3 regions of the Priestia sp. FW507-14D1A genome follow, and region 3 is predicted to be linked to each of the others. Evidence: riboswitches for the same ligand, from Rfam matches in the RefSeq annotation. Region 3 holds a riboswitch; each other region holds the start of a gene.

Region 1 (5,876 bases), on a different contig from region 3:
GACGCAAAGTGTTAGTTCTAGGAGAAGCACGTGATGGGGGATTACGAAACGTATCGTTTGAAGCGATTTCCGCAGCATCTACTGTAGCTGACGGTGGAGAAATTGTTGCAGCGTTAGTAGGAAAGAACGTAAAAGCTTTAAGTGAAGAGCTTATTGCGTACGGAGCGAATAAAGTTGTTGTGACGGAGCATGAAGATTTAGCTGCTTATACATCGGATGGCTACGCTCAGGCGTTATTAGCCATCATTGAAAGTGAACAGCCTGAAGCTATCGTATTTGGCCATACGGCTCTTGGCAAAGACCTAGCGCCAAAACTGGCAGCTCGCTTAGACAAAGGACTTATTTCCGATGTGACGGATGTAGAAGTTGGAGGGGATCAAGTAGTCTTCACCCGCCCAATTTATTCTGGTAAAGCATTTGAAAAGAAAATCATGACCGATGCTTTTACGTTTGTCACAATTCGTCCAAATAATATTTCACCGCTTGCAAAAGACGACGGACGTACAGGTGATGTAGAGGATTTAAATGTTGAAATCAAAAACCTGCGTACAGTTGTAAAAGAAGTTGTACGTAAAGCAACGCAAGGGGTTGATTTATCCGAAGCAAAAGTCGTGATTGCAGGTGGTCGAGGTGTAAAAAGCACGGAAGGTTTTGGACCTCTCCAAGAACTAGCGGACGTGTTAAATGGAGCTGTTGGGGCGTCTCGCGGAGCATGCGATGCAGATTACTGCGACTATTCTCTTCAGATCGGTCAGACGGGCAAAGTAGTCACACCAGATTTATACATTGCCTGCGGAATCTCAGGAGCCATTCAGCATTTGGCCGGCATGTCAAATTCAAAAATTATTGTTGCTATTAACAAAGATCCTGAGGCTAATATTTTTAAAGTAGCTGATTACGGAATCGTTGGAGATTTATTTGAAGTGGTGCCTCTGCTAACGGAAGAATTTAAAAAGCTGAAAGTACAGTCTGCGTAAGAGGCTGGGACAAAAGTATTTTAGACGAAGTGAAGAACGAACTATTGATCAAGATGTTTGATTAGTGGTTCGTTTTTTTGTTGGGGTAAACTTTATGTGTGTGGGTCTTTCTAGCAGCAGTTGATTTCTGTGCAAGACTCCTGCAGAAAGCGAAGTCTTGCACAGAAATCAACTGCGGTGGCACAAGCGGTTCAGTCTTTGTATACTATTTGTTCACCTTTAGATGGAATTCATTTCGTTATGTCTCAACCTCACGGAAAACGAAATTTTCTACGTATGTTTTTATGTAAATTGTACAAACTAGAGCGAAGAATAAACAGTATAAATGTAAGCAAAAAGTTAGCAAACCTTATTTGAAGGTGATATACTGTGAGTAGAATTTGGATATTGCATATATTTAGGAGGAATTAAAATGGCTATTGCACATGCTACAGATAAAAACTTTACAGATGAAATTAAATCAGGCCTAGTGCTTGTTGACTTTTGGGCACCATGGTGTGGCCCTTGTAAAATGATTGCTCCAGTTCTTGAAGAAATTGATGGTGAACTTAACGATAAAGTTAAAATCGTGAAAGTAGACGTTGATGAAAACCAAGAAACAGCTGGAAAATTTGGTGTTATGAGTATCCCAACTTTAGTATTATTTAAAGATGGAGAGAAAGTTGATCAAGTAGTTGGTTTCCAACCAAAAGAAGCATTAACAGAATTAATTAATAAACACGCGTAAGTCAAAACCTAGCTCAGGCTAGGTTTTTTCTTTTTCTCCACTTTTTCTCTTTTGGGAATACTTTTATTTAGCGAATATGCGTTCGTTTGTTTTATACTAGATGTAAGGAACACCGTCACAAATCCGGCTTATGTGCATGTATTGTAAAGCAGAAAAGAATGTAGGTTACGCTTCATAAGCGAATGTATAGATGGACAGAGTAAGAGAAGAGGAAGGAGAAAAGTATGAATGATTATTTAAAAGAAAAGCTGGCTATTTTACCGGATCAGCCCGGCTGCTACTTGATGAAAGATAAATATGGAACGGTCATTTACGTAGGAAAAGCAAAAGTATTAAAAAATCGAGTGCGCTCCTACTTTACCGGATCTCATGACGGAAAGACGCTTCGACTTGTAAACGACATTGTCGATTTTGAATATATCGTCACATCTTCTAATTTAGAAGCGCTTATTTTAGAAATGAATTTAATTAAAAAGCATGACCCAAAATACAATATTATGCTTAAAGATGATAAGGGCTATCCCTTTATTAAGATTACAGCTGAAAAACAGCCCCGGCTTGTTATTACAAGAAAAATAAAAAAAGATAAAGGGAAATACTTCGGTCCTTATCCTAACGTTCAAGCTGCAAATGAAACCAAGCGGCTTCTTGATCGCATTTATCCACTAAGAAAGTGCTCTACCATGCCAGACAGACCTTGTTTGTATTACCATATCGGGCAATGTCTAGCTCCTTGCGTAAAAGAAGTAAAAGAAGAGCAAAACAAACAAATTATTGAAAATATCACTCGGTTTTTAAATGGTGGATATGAGCATGTCAAAACAGAGTTAACTGAAAAAATGTTAAAAGCTTCAGAAGAACTTGACTTTGAAAGGGCTAAAGAATATCGAGATCAAATTGCTCATATTGAAGCGACAATGGAAAAGCAAAAAGTAACGTTTAATGATTTTGTTAATCGAGATGTGTTTGGCTATTCTTATGATAAAGGCTGGATGTGTGTTCAAGTTTTCTTTATTCGCCAAGGGAAATTAATTGAGCGAGAAGTTTCTATGTTTCCTTTTTATAAAGAGCCAGAAGAAGATTTCTTAACTTTTATCGGTCAGTTTTATGCCAAAAATATTAAGCCAAAAGAAGTGCTGGTTCCAGCAACGATTGATGCAGAGTTAGCTGAGAAATTAGTAGAAGTAGAGGTTCAGCATCCAAAGCGAGGCAAAAAGAAAGAATTAGTAGAACTTGCATGTAAAAATGCAAAAATTGCGCTCGGTGAAAAATTCTATTTAATTGAACGAGATGAAGAGCGCACGGTTGGCGCAGTTGAACGGTTAGGAGAAGAGCTTGGAATTGCAGCGCCTTACCGGATTGAAGCATTTGATAACTCAAATATTCAAGGGACAGATCCCGTTTCTGCAATGATTGTTTTTGTTGATGGGAAACCGGAAAAGAAAGAATATCGCAAATATAAAATTAAGACCGTAAAGGGACCAGATGATTACAGTTCCATGAGAGAAGTCGTTCGCAGACGGTATTCCAGAGCGTTAAAAGAAGGTCTTCCGCTTCCAGATTTAATTGTTGTAGATGGAGGCAAAGGGCATTTAGCTGCAGTACAGGACGTTCTCGAAAATGAATTGGGACTTTTAGTGCCTACAGCAGGTCTTGTCAAAGATGATAAGCACAGAACCTCCAACCTGATGATTGGTGAGCCTCCTCAAATCATACCGCTTGAACGCAATAGTCAAGAATTTTATTTGCTTCAGCGAATTCAAGATGAAGTTCACCGCTTTGCGATTACTTTCCACCGTCAAGTGCGCTCTAAGTCCGCTTTTCAGTCTGTTCTGGACGACATTCCGGGAGTGGGAGAAAAGCGTAAAAAAGCTTTGTTAAAGTATTTTGGTTCGGTGAAAAAATTGAAAGAAGCAACGGTTGATGATATTCGAAATTCGGGTGTTCCTCAAAACATTGCTGAAAAAATTTATGAAACATTACAAAAATAGTCTTGAAATAATAGAAAATATTTGATAAGCTATTAACTAATTTCATACGACACTTCATCAAATGAAGTGAAGATAGAGGTGCAAATTTAATCAGTACGTATCAGGAAGGGTATGAGCCCTTATGAATGAGACGGAAAGGGAAATTTGCCGAAGTGAACATTACCTCATAGTAATGATTGCTGGTTCTGCGTTGAATAAACGTAGGATTGTCAAGATGTAGATTCTTGGAGAGCTATCTCACGGCAGTGGACGGTTATGTTTTATAATTTTCGTTCGTTAAGCAATGAGAGCTCATCTCATTGCTTTTTTTATTGTCTGAGTAAAAAAATTTAGCTTCTCATCATCCTGCATATGCAAATTTATTGAAAAGGAATGAACAAAATTATGGCATTAATCGTTCAAAAATTTGGTGGAACATCTGTTGGTTCTGTTGAACGTATCCAACATGTAGCAAACCGTGTTATTCAAGAAGCAGAGCGCGGTAACCAAGTAGTTGTTGTTGTATCGGCAATGGGCAAAACGACAGATGCACTGGTGAAATTAGCAAGTGATATTACGGACAGTCCAAGCAAACGCGAAATGGATATGCTTCTTACAACTGGAGAACAAGTAACGATTTCCCTGTTAACAATGGCCCTTCAATATAAAGGGTATGAAGCAACTTCGCTAACAGGTTGGCAAGCTGGTATCCAGACGGAAGCAGTTCACAGCAATGCACGAATCCAGCACATTGACACGACTCGTATTCAAAGCCAATTAGATAGAGGCCGAATCGTAGTAGTAGCTGGATTCCAAGGCTGTTCAGAAGATGGAAGCATTACAACATTAGGTCGAGGCGGCTCTGACACTACGGCAGTAGCTCTTGCCGCAGCATTAAAAGCTGCAAAATGTGATATTTATACAGACGTAACAGGAGTGTTTACGACAGATCCGCGCTATGTAGAAGATGCTCGTAAGCTTCACTCTATTTCATATGACGAAATGTTAGAATTAGCTAATTTGGGAGCAGGGGTGCTGCATCCGCGCGCTGTTGAGTTTGCAAAAAATTATCAGATACCGCTAGAAGTGCGTTCAAGCTTAGAAAACGAGAATGGAACGATTGTTGAGGAGGAAGTTTCAATGGAACAAAACTTAGTCGTAAGAGGAATTGCGTTTGAAGATAATATTTCACGAGTGACAATTGAAGGGTTAAACAATGAGTTGCAAACTCTTTCTACTATTTTTACAGCATTAGCAAAAGAACAGTTAAATGTGGACATTATTATTCAAAACGTAACGGCTAATAATCGTCTCTCTATCTCATTTTCTATTAAAACCGTAGACGTAGATGCCGCTCTTGCCGTCTTAAAAGAGTATAAATCTACTTTAGGATATACGCGTATTGAACATGAAAGCGGTCTGGCTAAAGTATCAATTGTCGGCTCTGGCATGATTTCTAATCCAGGCGTTGCAGCCGAAATGTTTGAAGTGCTGGCAGGGGAGAAAATTGAAGTGAAGATGGTCAGCACGTCTGAAATTAAAGTATCTACAGTTGTACCGCACGCTGATATGGTAAAAGCTGTTGAGACGCTTCACGTAGCATTTGAATTAGAAGAGCAGCAAGCAGTGCACGTATAAAGAAGAGAAAAAAGACGTGGTATCTCCACGTCTTTTATATATACGTATTTCCTACTTTTTATAGCGCTCCGCGCGTGTTTCGGTAGGTAAGATATCTTTTCGGTCCCACTGCACGGAAATCAGCACTTTTCCGTTCTTTTCTTTATGTGTTAAGTAGGCTTCTGTTAGGCAGTTGTTTTGACGCTGAATCTGTTCAGCCACAAATCCTGACTCAAGATGAAACGAACAAGTTTCCTGCTGAAATCTTTTGCTGACCACATCACCTGATAACTCAAGCTCGAGTGAATATTTATCTTTTTTTGCAAGCGTCAGTGTTCCCCAGGAAGCTGCTTTAAAAAAAGCGACGATTTCATCCATTGTATTTAATGGGTATTTCCGCGCAAGGTGTTTTCCTGCCCAGTATGAAATGGTATTTGTTTCGTCTCCAAGAAGCTCTGGAATTAACACGTCACGCAAAAGGCTGTATCCGAAATATGAAACGTGATCAAGAGTTCTCTCTGTTTCAGCTGTGACATTAGGTTCTGATGTTTCCATGGTCTCTTCAAGTTCTTGCTGTGATTCTGT
Region 2 (5,876 bases), on a different contig from region 3:
ACAACCTTCATCGATACTTCTTGACCGGAAGTCAGAAATTTCACCATGGGCTGTCCTTTTTCGCCAGCCATCGTTGTAGCAATACCGAAAATAACGGCAAAGACAATTAATTGTAAAATGTGCTCTTTCGAAAATAACTGAACAAAATCAGGTACAGTAAATGTACTAACAAGCTGAGTTAAAAGCGTCATTTTTTCAGCTGTATTTTCACTGTCACCCATCAATTCTTTAATGGCAGAAGTATCTACATTATGTAGCGGATTGTAAAGTGATGCGCCTAAAAAGCCTAAAACGGCTGAAACAGCAGCAGTGGCGATAAACACAACGGCGATACCTAGCATAATTTTACCAAGACGCTTCATTTCATTCATGTTTGCGATCGCCGAAGCCACACTAAAAAAGACAAGGGGAACGATAATCATGAACATCAAATTAAGAAACAAATCACCAAAGGGCTTTACGACTGCCACATCGGGCCCGATAGCATATCCTGCTATCCCGCCAATTAAAATAGCGAGAAGCAGAATAAGCGATGATCTGTACGTTTTAAATACACTTAAAACCATAGTTAGATTTCCTCCAAACAACAATAGCTTCTTTACTACGCAAGAACAGCTATTATTTGCTCATTGCATACGTAGTAACGACTGGCTTTACATCTTTACGCACCAAATCTTCGTATGTTTCTCGCTCTACAGCAAGACGAGCTTCTCCATTTTTTACAAATACAACAGCAGGGCGCGGAATACGGTTGTAATTGCTAGCCATTGAATAGTTGTAGGCACCTGTAGAGGACACTGCTAATAAATCTCCTTGATTAACGCGCGGTAAATCAATATCCCAAATAAGCATATCTCCTGATTCACAGCATTTACCCGCAATTGATACTGTTTCATCTTTTTTATCCGTCACTCTATTAGCCAAGACAGCTTCATGTTTTGCATCGTAAAGAGCAGGACGGATATTATCGGTCATACCGCCGTCAATTCCTACGTATTTTCGTACACCTGGAATCTCCTTCGTTGATCCAATTGTATAAAGCGTTGTACCTGCTTCTCCTACGATGCTTCTTCCAGGCTCAATCCAGACTTCTGGAAGGGTATAATTCTGTTCAGTTAACGTGCGGCTTAGCTTTTCTGTCAGTGCATCTACATAATACTCAACTGGAAGAGGAGAGTCGCTTTCGGTATAACGAATACCAAAACCACCACCTACGTTTAAAACTTTTACTTCAAATTCCATTTTATCACGAATGCTGAATAAGAAATCAGTTAAAATATCAATGGCGCGAGAAAAACCATCTACTTCAAAAATTTGCGAACCAATATGACAATGAATGCCTAAAAGATCGTAGTAAGGCTTTTCTAACGCAGAACTTACCGCTTTCATGGCTTGGTCATTGGAAAGACCAAATCCAAACTTGGAGTCTTCCTGTCCGGTCATAATATATTCATGTGTATGGGCTTCAATCCCTGGAGTAACACGCAGAAGAATAGATGCTTTCTGTTTGCGCTCAGCTGCTAAGGCATGCAAAACTTCAAGTTCGGTAAAGTTATCAACAACAAAACAGCCAATATTCGCATCAAGAGCCATTTCCATTTCTTCAATCGTTTTATTATTGCCGTGAAAATGAATGCGTTCAGCTGGATATCCAGCTTCAAGCGCTGTAAATAATTCGCCTCCTGAGACCACATCTAGTGACATATCAAGCTTCGTTAAAAGGCTAGCCATTTCCATACAAAGAAAGGCTTTCCCTGCATAGGCGATTTGATATGAAAATCCGCTTCTTCGAAAGGCTGAATGGAAGGCCTTGCATTTCGTCTCAATTAATTCTTGATCGTAGATGTATAAGGGAGTGCCGTATCGTTTTTTCAGTTCGACCGTATCGCACTGCCCAATTTCTAAATGATTGCTGCTGTTAATTTTACTCGTTCCATGTAAGTACATAATCCGTATCCCTCCATTTAAATCATTCAACTATAACTTTGATGGTCAGTAGAAAAACACAAAAAAGACCCGTGAAGTGATGTTCACGCGTCTTGGTTTCATAATAATAAAATATTATTACATTCTAGGCATCAACATCTCTTCAATAGCTCTCCACAAACCAAATGGTTTGTGACAGCTCAGCATTTATTCAATACTGAACCAGTATATGAACACAATGGATGTTTATATACTTCGGCACGAAATCCCTTTTACTTATCTTCACAGACTCCATTAGTCTCCAATAAGTGACTCTTGATTTCATGCACCTCTATTCTCAGAGAGGAAAATTATATTTAAATGTAATTTCTATTATATTTCCTTTTCCTCCGTCTAGTCAATGAAAAGTTAAGGCATAGGAATATCAAAAAGAATAAATAAGAAAGCTATAAAGCTTCCAGATAGAACCCAAGCACCCAGCGCTGTCTTTTGATGAATGACTAAAAGTGAGAACGTGACAATATTGAAGAGAAAAGAACACAGCAGCGACCATCCATAATGATGAGTAATACTGTGATTAACATAAGCAATGAACTCAATCACAGTAAATAAAAGCGCCCACAAAAGAATCCACCACATCCGGCCGCTTACATGCAGCGGCAGCCTTCCTAAAAAAACTGGTATAACAAACGGATAAATAATTAAGGTTATTCCAAGGGAAACCATGAGGTGATCGGGTAGAAAAAGGTGATCAATACCAACAGGGTGAAATACCCATACGCGGTGATGAAACAGCAGTACTTCATAAAGCAAATTCCCCGTGACCCAAAACAGCAAAGTAGGATAGTATTCTTGATACCTGCGCCACTTGCCAAATAGTAAACCAAGAATGATAAAAAATAATACAAATGAAGATTGCATACGCTCTCCTTAAAATAATGGTTATTTCTTTTTATTTACATATTATAGAAATTTTATTCTCTTTGCTTTTATTCAGAAACTATAATAGAAAAGCCGTAAGCAGCAGCGTTAAAGACGTACTACCACTATTTGTGGCTTTCTTCACGCTGCTATAATCTTCGTAAAGGAACTTCTACCGCTTTTGTTTACGAGATGAAAGGAGCTGCTATATGTTAAAGTCAGCAAGACGTAAAAATAAGCTCGAAATAGCTCAGCCTAGTATGTGACTTCTTTTTTTGCTATGCTAAAATTGCATACATATAGCATAAGAATACTAGAAGAAAGAAAAGGGTGTTTTGGTATGAAAACATACATCGTAGTTGGAGCTGGGGTACTTGGAGCTTCTACTGCATATCATTTAGCAAAAGCAGGAGCAGATGTGACATTGGTAGATCGCAAGGATGCTGGTCAAGCTACTGATGCAGCAGCAGGAATTGTTTGTCCATGGCTTTCGCAGCGTCGAAATAAAGCATGGTACCGCTTAGCAAAAGGCGGCGCCAAGTACTATCAAACATTAATTCAGCAATTAGAAGACGATGGAGAAACGGATACAGGATATAAGCAAGTGGGAGCAATTAGCTTACATACTGATGAACAAAAGCTTAAAAAAATGGAAGAACGAGCATATAAACGTCGGGAAGAAGCTCCTGAAATAGGCGAGATTACACGTTTATCCGCTAAAGAAACACAGGCTTTGTTTCCGGTTCTTTCAGAAGAATACAGTTCAGTTCATATTAGTGGAGCCGCTCGCGTTAACGGAAGAGCTCTTCGAAACGCACTTGTGAATGCAGCGAAGAAAAACGGTGCAAAAATAATAGAAGGAAACGCAGAACTTCTTTATGAAAATAATCGAGTAACGGGCGTTGCCGTAAATGGACAAACCCTTCTAGCAAGTACAACAATCGTGACAGCAGGAGCGTGGGCAAATCAATTGCTAGAGCCTCTTGGAGTAAAATTTTTAGCAAGCTTTCAAAAAGCGCAAATTGTTCACTTGCACCTTCCAGATTTAGATACAAAAGACTGGCCCGTTGTGATGCCTCCAAGCGACCAATATATTCTTTCGTTTGAACAAGGTCAAATTGTTATTGGAGCAACACATGAAAACGACACGGATTATGACTTGCGAGTAACTGCTGGTGGGCTTCATGAAATTTTTTCAAAGGCCTTATCAATTGCTCCCGGCTTAACAGAAAGCACAGTTTTAGAAACAAGGGTAGGGTTTCGACCATTTACTCCAGGCTTCTTGCCAGTCATTGGAGCTCTTCCGGCTTACGAAGGAATACTAGTAGCCAATGGTCTCGGAGCTTCAGGCTTAACGTCGGGTCCTTATCTTGGTTCAGAGCTTGCTAAATTAGCACTTGAAATGGAAATGGAAATGGATCTTAGCGACTATGATGTAAGAGGAGCTATCGAGTCTTAAGCAAACAGAATGAATGAAAACAAATAGAAGTTCGCAAACTACAACTACTATATGATGAAAGGAAGTAGATTGTTTGCGAAAGATTATGATAAGTGCAGCAGCAGCTTTTTTATTTATGAGCGCGACGCCTGTATTAGCGGAAAACCATCCTCAGCCAGAAACAAAAGACGTGCAGCTGACGTCTCAGCAAAAGCAGGAATTGTCCGTGCTGTACAAAGAAATGCTAGCAAAAAAGAAAGAAATACTTTCCAAATATGTCGAGTACGGCGTGTTAAGCAAAACGGAGAGTCAAAACATTTCTTCACATATGGAAAATCGTTATCAGCATATGGAGAAAAATGGTTTTGTTCCGAAACGACACTGTCATAAAATGCATCATTCAAAGTAATTCATATTCACATAAAAAAGCGCCTTTACAGGCGCTTTTTTATGTGAATGAATGGAAAATATCCGCTTCTTTATCTAGTAAATTCTAAAATCCTCATGTAAAATTAAGAGAATGAGAACGAGTAGGAAAGATGCTAGTGAGGGGTAGGTAAATATGAACGATGAACGAAAATAAGAAAATAGTCCGATTACATGCAGAAAATCATTCAGCTGAGGCGCTAGGAATCATATTTGCTTACAAACAACAAGATGATCATCTTGTTTACAGTATGTATCAAGGTGAAAGCGTTCATGAGCAAAAAATACCTCTGGAAGAATGGGTCTCGTATGAGCATTTTTTCGAAGCACTAAATAAAAAGAAAAAGCTTATGTACGAGCTTCAAATAAATGATAAACGCTATGTAGTAAACTTAACCCCTTTATCTTACACAGAAAAGCCTGAAATCATGGGACATTGCGTGAATATAACTAGTTATCAGGAGAAAAAAGAACAGGTTCAGCCTTTTATCTATCATAACGCAGATGCTGTTGCTGTCGTTGACTTAAAAGGTAAAACGCTTCAAGTGAACCCTGCGTTTGAGAATACATTTGGCTGGACGTTTGAAGAAATTTATCAAAAGCCTCTTCCGATTATACCTTCGTTTTTAAAGGAGCCAGTGTGGGAACTTCATAAGACCATTCAATCAGGTGAATCGAAAACGGAATTTGAGACGGTCAGACAGCATAAAGACGGTCATTTAATTAATGTAAGCGTCACACTATTCCGCGTTGAAAATATGAATGATTGGCCGCTATGCATTGCTTTTGTCTATCGAGATATAACATCACGCAAACAGGCCGAAACGGCTTTAAAAGAAAGTGAAGAACGCTACCGAAGCTTGATTGAGTTATCGCCGGAAGCGATTATCGTTCATAGTGAAGGGAAAATTGATTACATCAACCCTGCAGGAGCTAAAGCGCTAGGATACAAAAGTCCTCAAGACGTATTAGGAGCTTGTGTTTATCAGTTTGTTCACCCTGATTACTATGATGTTGTAAAACAGCGAATTTATCGAATGAAAACAGAAAATAAATCTGTAGACCTACAGGAAGAAAAGTTTATTCATAAAGACGGTCATACGATTGATGCCGAAACCATTGCCTTTCCTATTCCCTATATGGGAAAGCAGGCCATTCAAGTTTT
Region 3 (5,876 bases):
ATTCCATAGCTTAACGCTTCGTATAGAGATGCTCTCATTCCTTTTAAATTATCTGAAGGATGATTAGGCTGGGCTCTAGAAGCCAATACTCCTTTTTGGCCGATAGTCGTTTGACAAGTAGTTTGCACTTCTATCTTGGCAGCTCCTTGAATTAAATCTAAATTGGACATAATTTTAGTAGCCGCCGCAATCATTTCGCTGCTTAATCCTTGGCTAAGTGCAAGAAGGTCTTCTCCGCTATGCTGATCGGATAAAATATATTCTCTTAAATCCCCTACTGTCCAATTTTTAATAATATCGTAAACAGATGAATCAATCTGACTTTCGATTAATGCCGAGACGTTGTCTTCATCTGCGCTGAGCAGCGGATAGTTTCTGATATCAGCAAGTGTGATATCAGCTAGGACTTGCTTTGCTGCCATTCGTTCTTTCATTGACTCAGCGCTAACTCCTGCGAGCTGATCTCCAGAACGCTCTTCGTTTGCTTTGGCCATGATTTCTTTTAAGCTATAAAATGAAAATGTTTCTCCTAACAATCGTGTAGTTTTAAACATCGTTTCCTCCTTGTATATTTAGTAGATTATGATGAAAAAGCGAGCGTTTTAACGGAAACGGAGATCGCTTCTCCAGCTACTGGTAACCCTAGATCAATGTAATCTCCGTGTGTAAAATCAATTTGATCTAAACAAATAATTTCTAACTCTTTCCTCTGTTTAGCTAATGCTTGTCCTAAAGCTTTTGCAATATCTTGCTCGCATAGAACAACGAGGCACTTAGCTCCTTTAAAACAAGCAATAAATTCAGCGCTTATTACTTTTGCTAATTCTTGAAGCATCTTATAGCTGCAGTAAGGAAAATGAGATAAAGCAATAGCAGCGGGGGGATCTTCTGCGCTGAAAATAGTTGAAGCCTGCATACATGCCGCTCGAGCTCTTTCTTGAAACATCAGCGGATTCCATTTCTCTTCTTGCTGAACAGGTATCTCTACAATCGGTATATTTTTTAACGGCAACCGCTTTGACCCAATGTATACAGTTGATCCGCTAACTTCTGTATTTTGCATACCAGCCCCAATTACAGTAGCGCGCGTTGTCTCAGCGGCTTGAGATACTTGGATGGATTGAAAATGATATGCTAGAAGCGGACCAACGTCCCCATGTATGGCCACTTCCTTCACTGTTTTTGGCTTTTGCTTCTCCATCATTGCTCCTACTCCTCCTGAAACCATGATCATTTCGGGGATAGAAGATCTTGTATGAGGAGAAACGATCAGCGAGGAATTTTGATTCAGCGCATTTACATAATTCACGGTTTCTTCAGCTAGTAATTGACAGATAGACGAGAGCTTTTCAAATGTTGCTTTTTCACCTTCTCGCAGTGTTAAAGAATTATTTTTCAAAAATTCAGTTAAATGAGAAGAAACGTAGGTAACAAAACCTTCTGAATTCAGGCGAATTAATCTTCCTCCCACATGCAGTGTAAACGTTTCTATAACTTTTCCATTTTGACATAAAGCGATGTTAGCAGTTCCTCCTCCTACATCAATATTGGCAATTACTGCATTTGTTTCAGCAGAACGTTCGATTGCTCCTGATCCTTTTGCAGCTAATATTCCTTCTAAGTCAGCGCCGGCTGTTGCAACAACAAAATCCCCAGCATGTTCGGCTAGATAGTGAACGATACTTTCTGCATTTTTCTTTCTGGCCGTTTCTCCTGTGATGATCACAGCACCTGCCTCCACTTGATCTAAGGAGATTCCTGCATTCTTATACTCTTGTTCTAGTAGTACCGTTAATCGTTGAACATCGATTTCAACATCGTTTAGCATAGGGGTGGTATAGATAGAACTTGCATACGTTACGCGACGATCAATAATTTGACAGCCTGGCAGCGTAAACTGATTTTGTTGATTTGCTATTAACAGCTTGCTTGCAATCAGTTTTGTTGTACTTGTTCCAATATCTAAACCTATGCTCGTGATCCATTTCTGTAGCATGCTATCAATCCCTTATCTCGTTTGAATATGGTGATTATCATAAAACAGTTTTTTGAATATTTCACTAACTATGTTATCAAACCTGACACACTTTTGTGTAAACAAAGGTGACAAATGACAAAAAAGACTAAATCTTGGTAGATTTAGTCTTTTTGCTTATGATGAGTGTGATTTAGTTATAATCATTCTTGATGCCGATGGAATTAATAGTGAAAGAATGATTAAGCAGGCTATTAGTGATCCTACCATTGAAATCCCGTTCATTGAAAAAGAATACCATAGAGCGGACATGCCCTTTGGCGCATATGACCCCCAGAAAATAATACCCGCAATAAAGTGCCAGAAATACCGTGCGAAGCTGCCGATAATAAGGGATAAAACAATCAAAACAAAAGCTTTTGATCTGTTATTGTTAGCTAAATTTGTTTTAATAGATTGCGAAAAAATACCTCCAAAACCTATAAAAGCAAAAGCCACAATATATTCAATAAACGTTTGCAGCGCTGTTAAAATATAAGCCGTTCCTGTTGCCAACTGTAAAAGCCCCCATAATAGACCAGATAGAGCCCCGCCTTTTACTCCCCAGCGAAAGCACATAATAAAAATGGGCACCATGGAGAACGAAATACTCACAGCCGTTGCAATCTTAATGGAAGGCAAAAGATCAAGTAGAAGTGCCAATGCTGCAAAAATAGCTATTTCAATTTTAGCCTGTAAAGGTAATGCTTTATTCACGTTTCTCACTCCTGTTTTTGAATCATTCATATCAAACGGTTTACACAGGAGTAAGCAAATATATGCTACTATTCCCACATTCCTACGCTAGCGTTAACTAACAGGTTCGAAGGGTCTGAACAATTTGTTCACTCTCAGCACGGCGGCTCCCCCTGTGGTACGTTCGGATATTTATGTAGTATTATGACAACATCCATTATATCATATGTAACAAAATAGATTCGAGAGATTTCAAAGATGTTTCTATTTTCTGAATCTATTTTTTATAATGACAATCGTTTTAGTATTTGGTATACTTCTTTTATGTCAAATGAATATAAAAAACCCTCATCCTAATCGATGAGGTAGAGGTCGCAGTTTTTAATAGTAAAGCAACGGAAATGCAGAGAACATTGAGGATGTTGCTTGAAAGGAAAAATTGCCGAAGTTTAGATCACTTCTCTGTTGATTTAAGCTGGGGCTGTCTCCGAACAGGAACAGAACTGTCACATCATGCGAGTGATGTGAAGAGCTATCTTCACGGAAGGTTGACGCGGTTTTCAGATTTAAAAGCGCGCACATATACTGCGGGCTTTTTTTATGTTATCCCGTCTCTTTCCGTACATTCGAAAGGAGCATTTATCTATGCAAGAGCAGCAAGAATTAAAACGTGGGTTGAAATCTCGCCACTTAACGATGATTTCATTAGGAGGAGCCATCGGAACCGGCTTATTCCTAGCAAGTGGTGGAGCAATTCACACAGCAGGACCTGGGGGAGCGCTTTTAGCTTACGCTATCATTGGTGTCATGGTTTACTTTTTGATGACCAGCCTAGCGGAGCTCGCAGCTTATATGCCTGAAGCCGGTTCGTTTAGTACGTATGCGTCTCGGTTTGTAGATCCATCCTTTGGTTTCGCTCTCGGCTGGAACTATTGGTATAACTGGGCTATTACGATTGCAGCTGAATTATCGGCTGGAGCCCTTATTATGAAATTTTGGTTCCCAAACTCTTCTTCTATTTTATGGAGTGCCCTGTTTTTATTAATTATGTTTGGGCTTAACTACCTTTCTGTAAAAGGATTTGGTGAATCTGAATTTTGGTTTTCGTTAATTAAAGTAGTAACGGTTATCATCTTTTTAGTTATTGGTATTATGATGATTTTTGGTATCTTTAACAATGAAGCACCAGGTTTTAAAAACTTCACGCTTGGTGATGGACCCATTCACGGTGGATTCTTTACTGTCTTAGGTATTTTTATGGCTGCTGGTTTTTCATTCCAAGGAACAGAGTTGCTTGGAGTCGCAGCTGGAGAAAGTGAAGATCCGGAAAAAACGGTTCCTCGCGCAGTTAAACAAGTCTTCTGGCGCATCTTGTTATTTTATATTTTAGCTATTTTTGTTATCGGGATGCTTATTCCATACACAGCGGATTCATTAGCAAGTGATGATGTGCGGGTAAGTCCATTTACTTTAATATTCGAACGAGCAGGTCTGGCGTTTGCAGCATCAGCTATCAATGCCGTTATTTTAACAGCCGTTTTATCTGCTGGTAACTCAGGTATGTATGCTTCTACGCGTATGCTTTGGAACTTAGCGAAAGATGGAAAAGCACCGAGGTTCTTAGCAAAAGTAAATAAACGAGGCGTTCCGGTTAATGCTTTAATCGCAACGGCACTTGTCGGTACACTTGCATTTGGTGCTTCATTTTTTGGAGACGGTGCGGTATACACGTGGTTACTTAACGCTTCTGGTATGTCTGGTTTTATTGCTTGGTTAGGAATTGCCATCAGCCACTATCGTTTTAGAAGAGCATTTGTTGCTCAAGGTCATGATTTGAGTGAACTTCCATATCATGCAAAACTTTTCCCGTTTGGTCCTATCTTTGCCTTTATTTTATGTGCTGTTGTCATTTTAGGTCAAAACTATTCGGCGTTTACGGGTGATTCGATTGACTGGTACGGTGTACTTGTTTCTTATATCGGACTTCCTTTATTCTTAATTGTTTGGTTAGGATACAAATGGACGAAAAAGTCAAAACTTATTCCGTTAAAAGAATGCCAAGTAACAGTAAAAAAATACCAATAAAAAAAGCTCTCTATTCTTTTGAATAGAGAGCTTTTTTATGTGATCTGATCAGCAAAATGAAGAGATATATAGGCGGGCTGATTTTTCATAACAAGCATATAACCTTTGAGGGGACGATTACAGTAATCAGCAGCTTCTATATAATAAATACGCTGAACTAACCTGCTTAAATGGGTTACAAAAGATGGAAGTTGATGAGTAGGAATGCTTTGGATGTAGTCTATGATTTCTTGTTTAGTTTGAAGGCCCGAATGGGTACATTCTAACAGATGAAAAAGCGGATCTGCTGCTATAGTAGATAGTTCAGAGTTGTGTTTGATTCTATTCAGCTGGATATGCAGTTCTTTTTTTGACCATGTCTTTGGAATAGCTCTTAGATGCTGATATTGAAAACGTGTATTCATGATAGCTAACACCTTTCGTATTAAAATAATAAAACGACTTATTATTTTAATAACCTTTACACATGAAACTAAAACGTTACAATGTGTAAAGGTGTCATACATCTTATAAAATAAGCTGATAAAAAAGCACATCTTGCCACTGATCGAATTTCCAGCCTACTTCTTTAAATTCTCCGCAAAATGTAAAATTAAATTGCTCATGCATTTTGATACTGATATCATTCCCTTTTGTAATCCCTGAAATGACAACGTGATGGTTGAGTTCTTTAGCTAGTTCCAAAATTCGCTTCATAAGCTGTTTTCCAATGCCATACCCCTGTTGATTTTTATCAATATAAATCGATAGCTCTACCGTTTGAATGTACGCTTCTTTATCTCGATAAGAAGAAAGCGAAGCATAGCCCGCTACTACCCCATCTTTTTCTGCGACAATAAGCGGAAAAAGTTCATTGCTAATATGATTATCAAACCAGCTCCTTCTTTGCTCTACTGTTACAGGCGTTAAATCAAAAGTAGCAGCACTTGCTTGAACAGACTGGTTATAAATTTCAACAAGCATAGGTAAATCTTCTTCTTTAGCATAACGAATGATCATATGTACAAACTCCTTATAGTATAGAATTATCTTTATTTTACTTCTTTTAAGAAACATAATCTACATAAAAAACCGATGTGCG

Evidence for each region. A riboswitch is a leader RNA that binds a small molecule or an ion and turns the genes downstream of it on or off. The one in region 3 is predicted to bind lysine.
Region 1: it holds a riboswitch for lysine, as region 3 does, so the genes downstream of both, AC3WJG_RS07660 (aspartate kinase) here and AC3WJG_RS14450 (amino acid permease) in region 3, are expected to answer to the same signal.
Region 2: it holds a riboswitch for lysine, as region 3 does, so the genes downstream of both, lysA (diaminopimelate decarboxylase) here and AC3WJG_RS14450 (amino acid permease) in region 3, are expected to answer to the same signal.

The regions. Positions count from the first base shown of each region.
Region 1 covers NZ_JBYSWQ010000001.1:1,390,381-1,396,256, reverse strand. Annotated here, with positions in the region: gene AC3WJG_RS07675 (electron transfer flavoprotein subunit alpha/FixB family protein) at 1-977, shown strand, start outside; gene trxA (thioredoxin) at 1,390-1,704, shown strand; gene uvrC (excinuclease ABC subunit UvrC) at 1,929-3,695, shown strand; lysine riboswitch at 3,761-3,938, shown strand; gene AC3WJG_RS07660 (aspartate kinase) at 4,080-5,312, shown strand; gene AC3WJG_RS07655 (YslB family protein) at 5,364-5,876, opposite strand, start outside.
Region 2 covers NZ_JBYSWQ010000005.1:347,580-353,455, forward strand. Annotated here, with positions in the region: gene AC3WJG_RS19360 (dicarboxylate/amino acid:cation symporter) at 1-566, opposite strand, end outside; gene lysA (diaminopimelate decarboxylase) at 619-1,947, opposite strand; lysine riboswitch at 2,086-2,268, opposite strand; gene AC3WJG_RS19370 (CBO0543 family protein) at 2,335-2,847, opposite strand; gene AC3WJG_RS19375 (NAD(P)/FAD-dependent oxidoreductase) at 3,188-4,306, shown strand; gene AC3WJG_RS19380 (YckD family protein) at 4,380-4,694, shown strand; gene AC3WJG_RS19385 (PAS domain-containing sensor histidine kinase) at 4,855-5,876, shown strand, end outside.
Region 3 covers NZ_JBYSWQ010000003.1:174,555-180,430, forward strand. Annotated here, with positions in the region: gene AC3WJG_RS14435 (ethanolamine ammonia-lyase subunit EutB) at 1-554, opposite strand, end outside; gene AC3WJG_RS14440 (ethanolamine ammonia-lyase reactivating factor EutA) at 581-1,996, opposite strand; gene thiT (energy-coupled thiamine transporter ThiT) at 2,153-2,761, opposite strand; TPP riboswitch at 2,794-2,894, opposite strand; lysine riboswitch at 3,069-3,253, shown strand; gene AC3WJG_RS14450 (amino acid permease) at 3,356-4,795, shown strand; gene AC3WJG_RS14455 (hypothetical protein) at 4,831-5,199, opposite strand; gene AC3WJG_RS14460 (GNAT family N-acetyltransferase) at 5,303-5,794, opposite strand.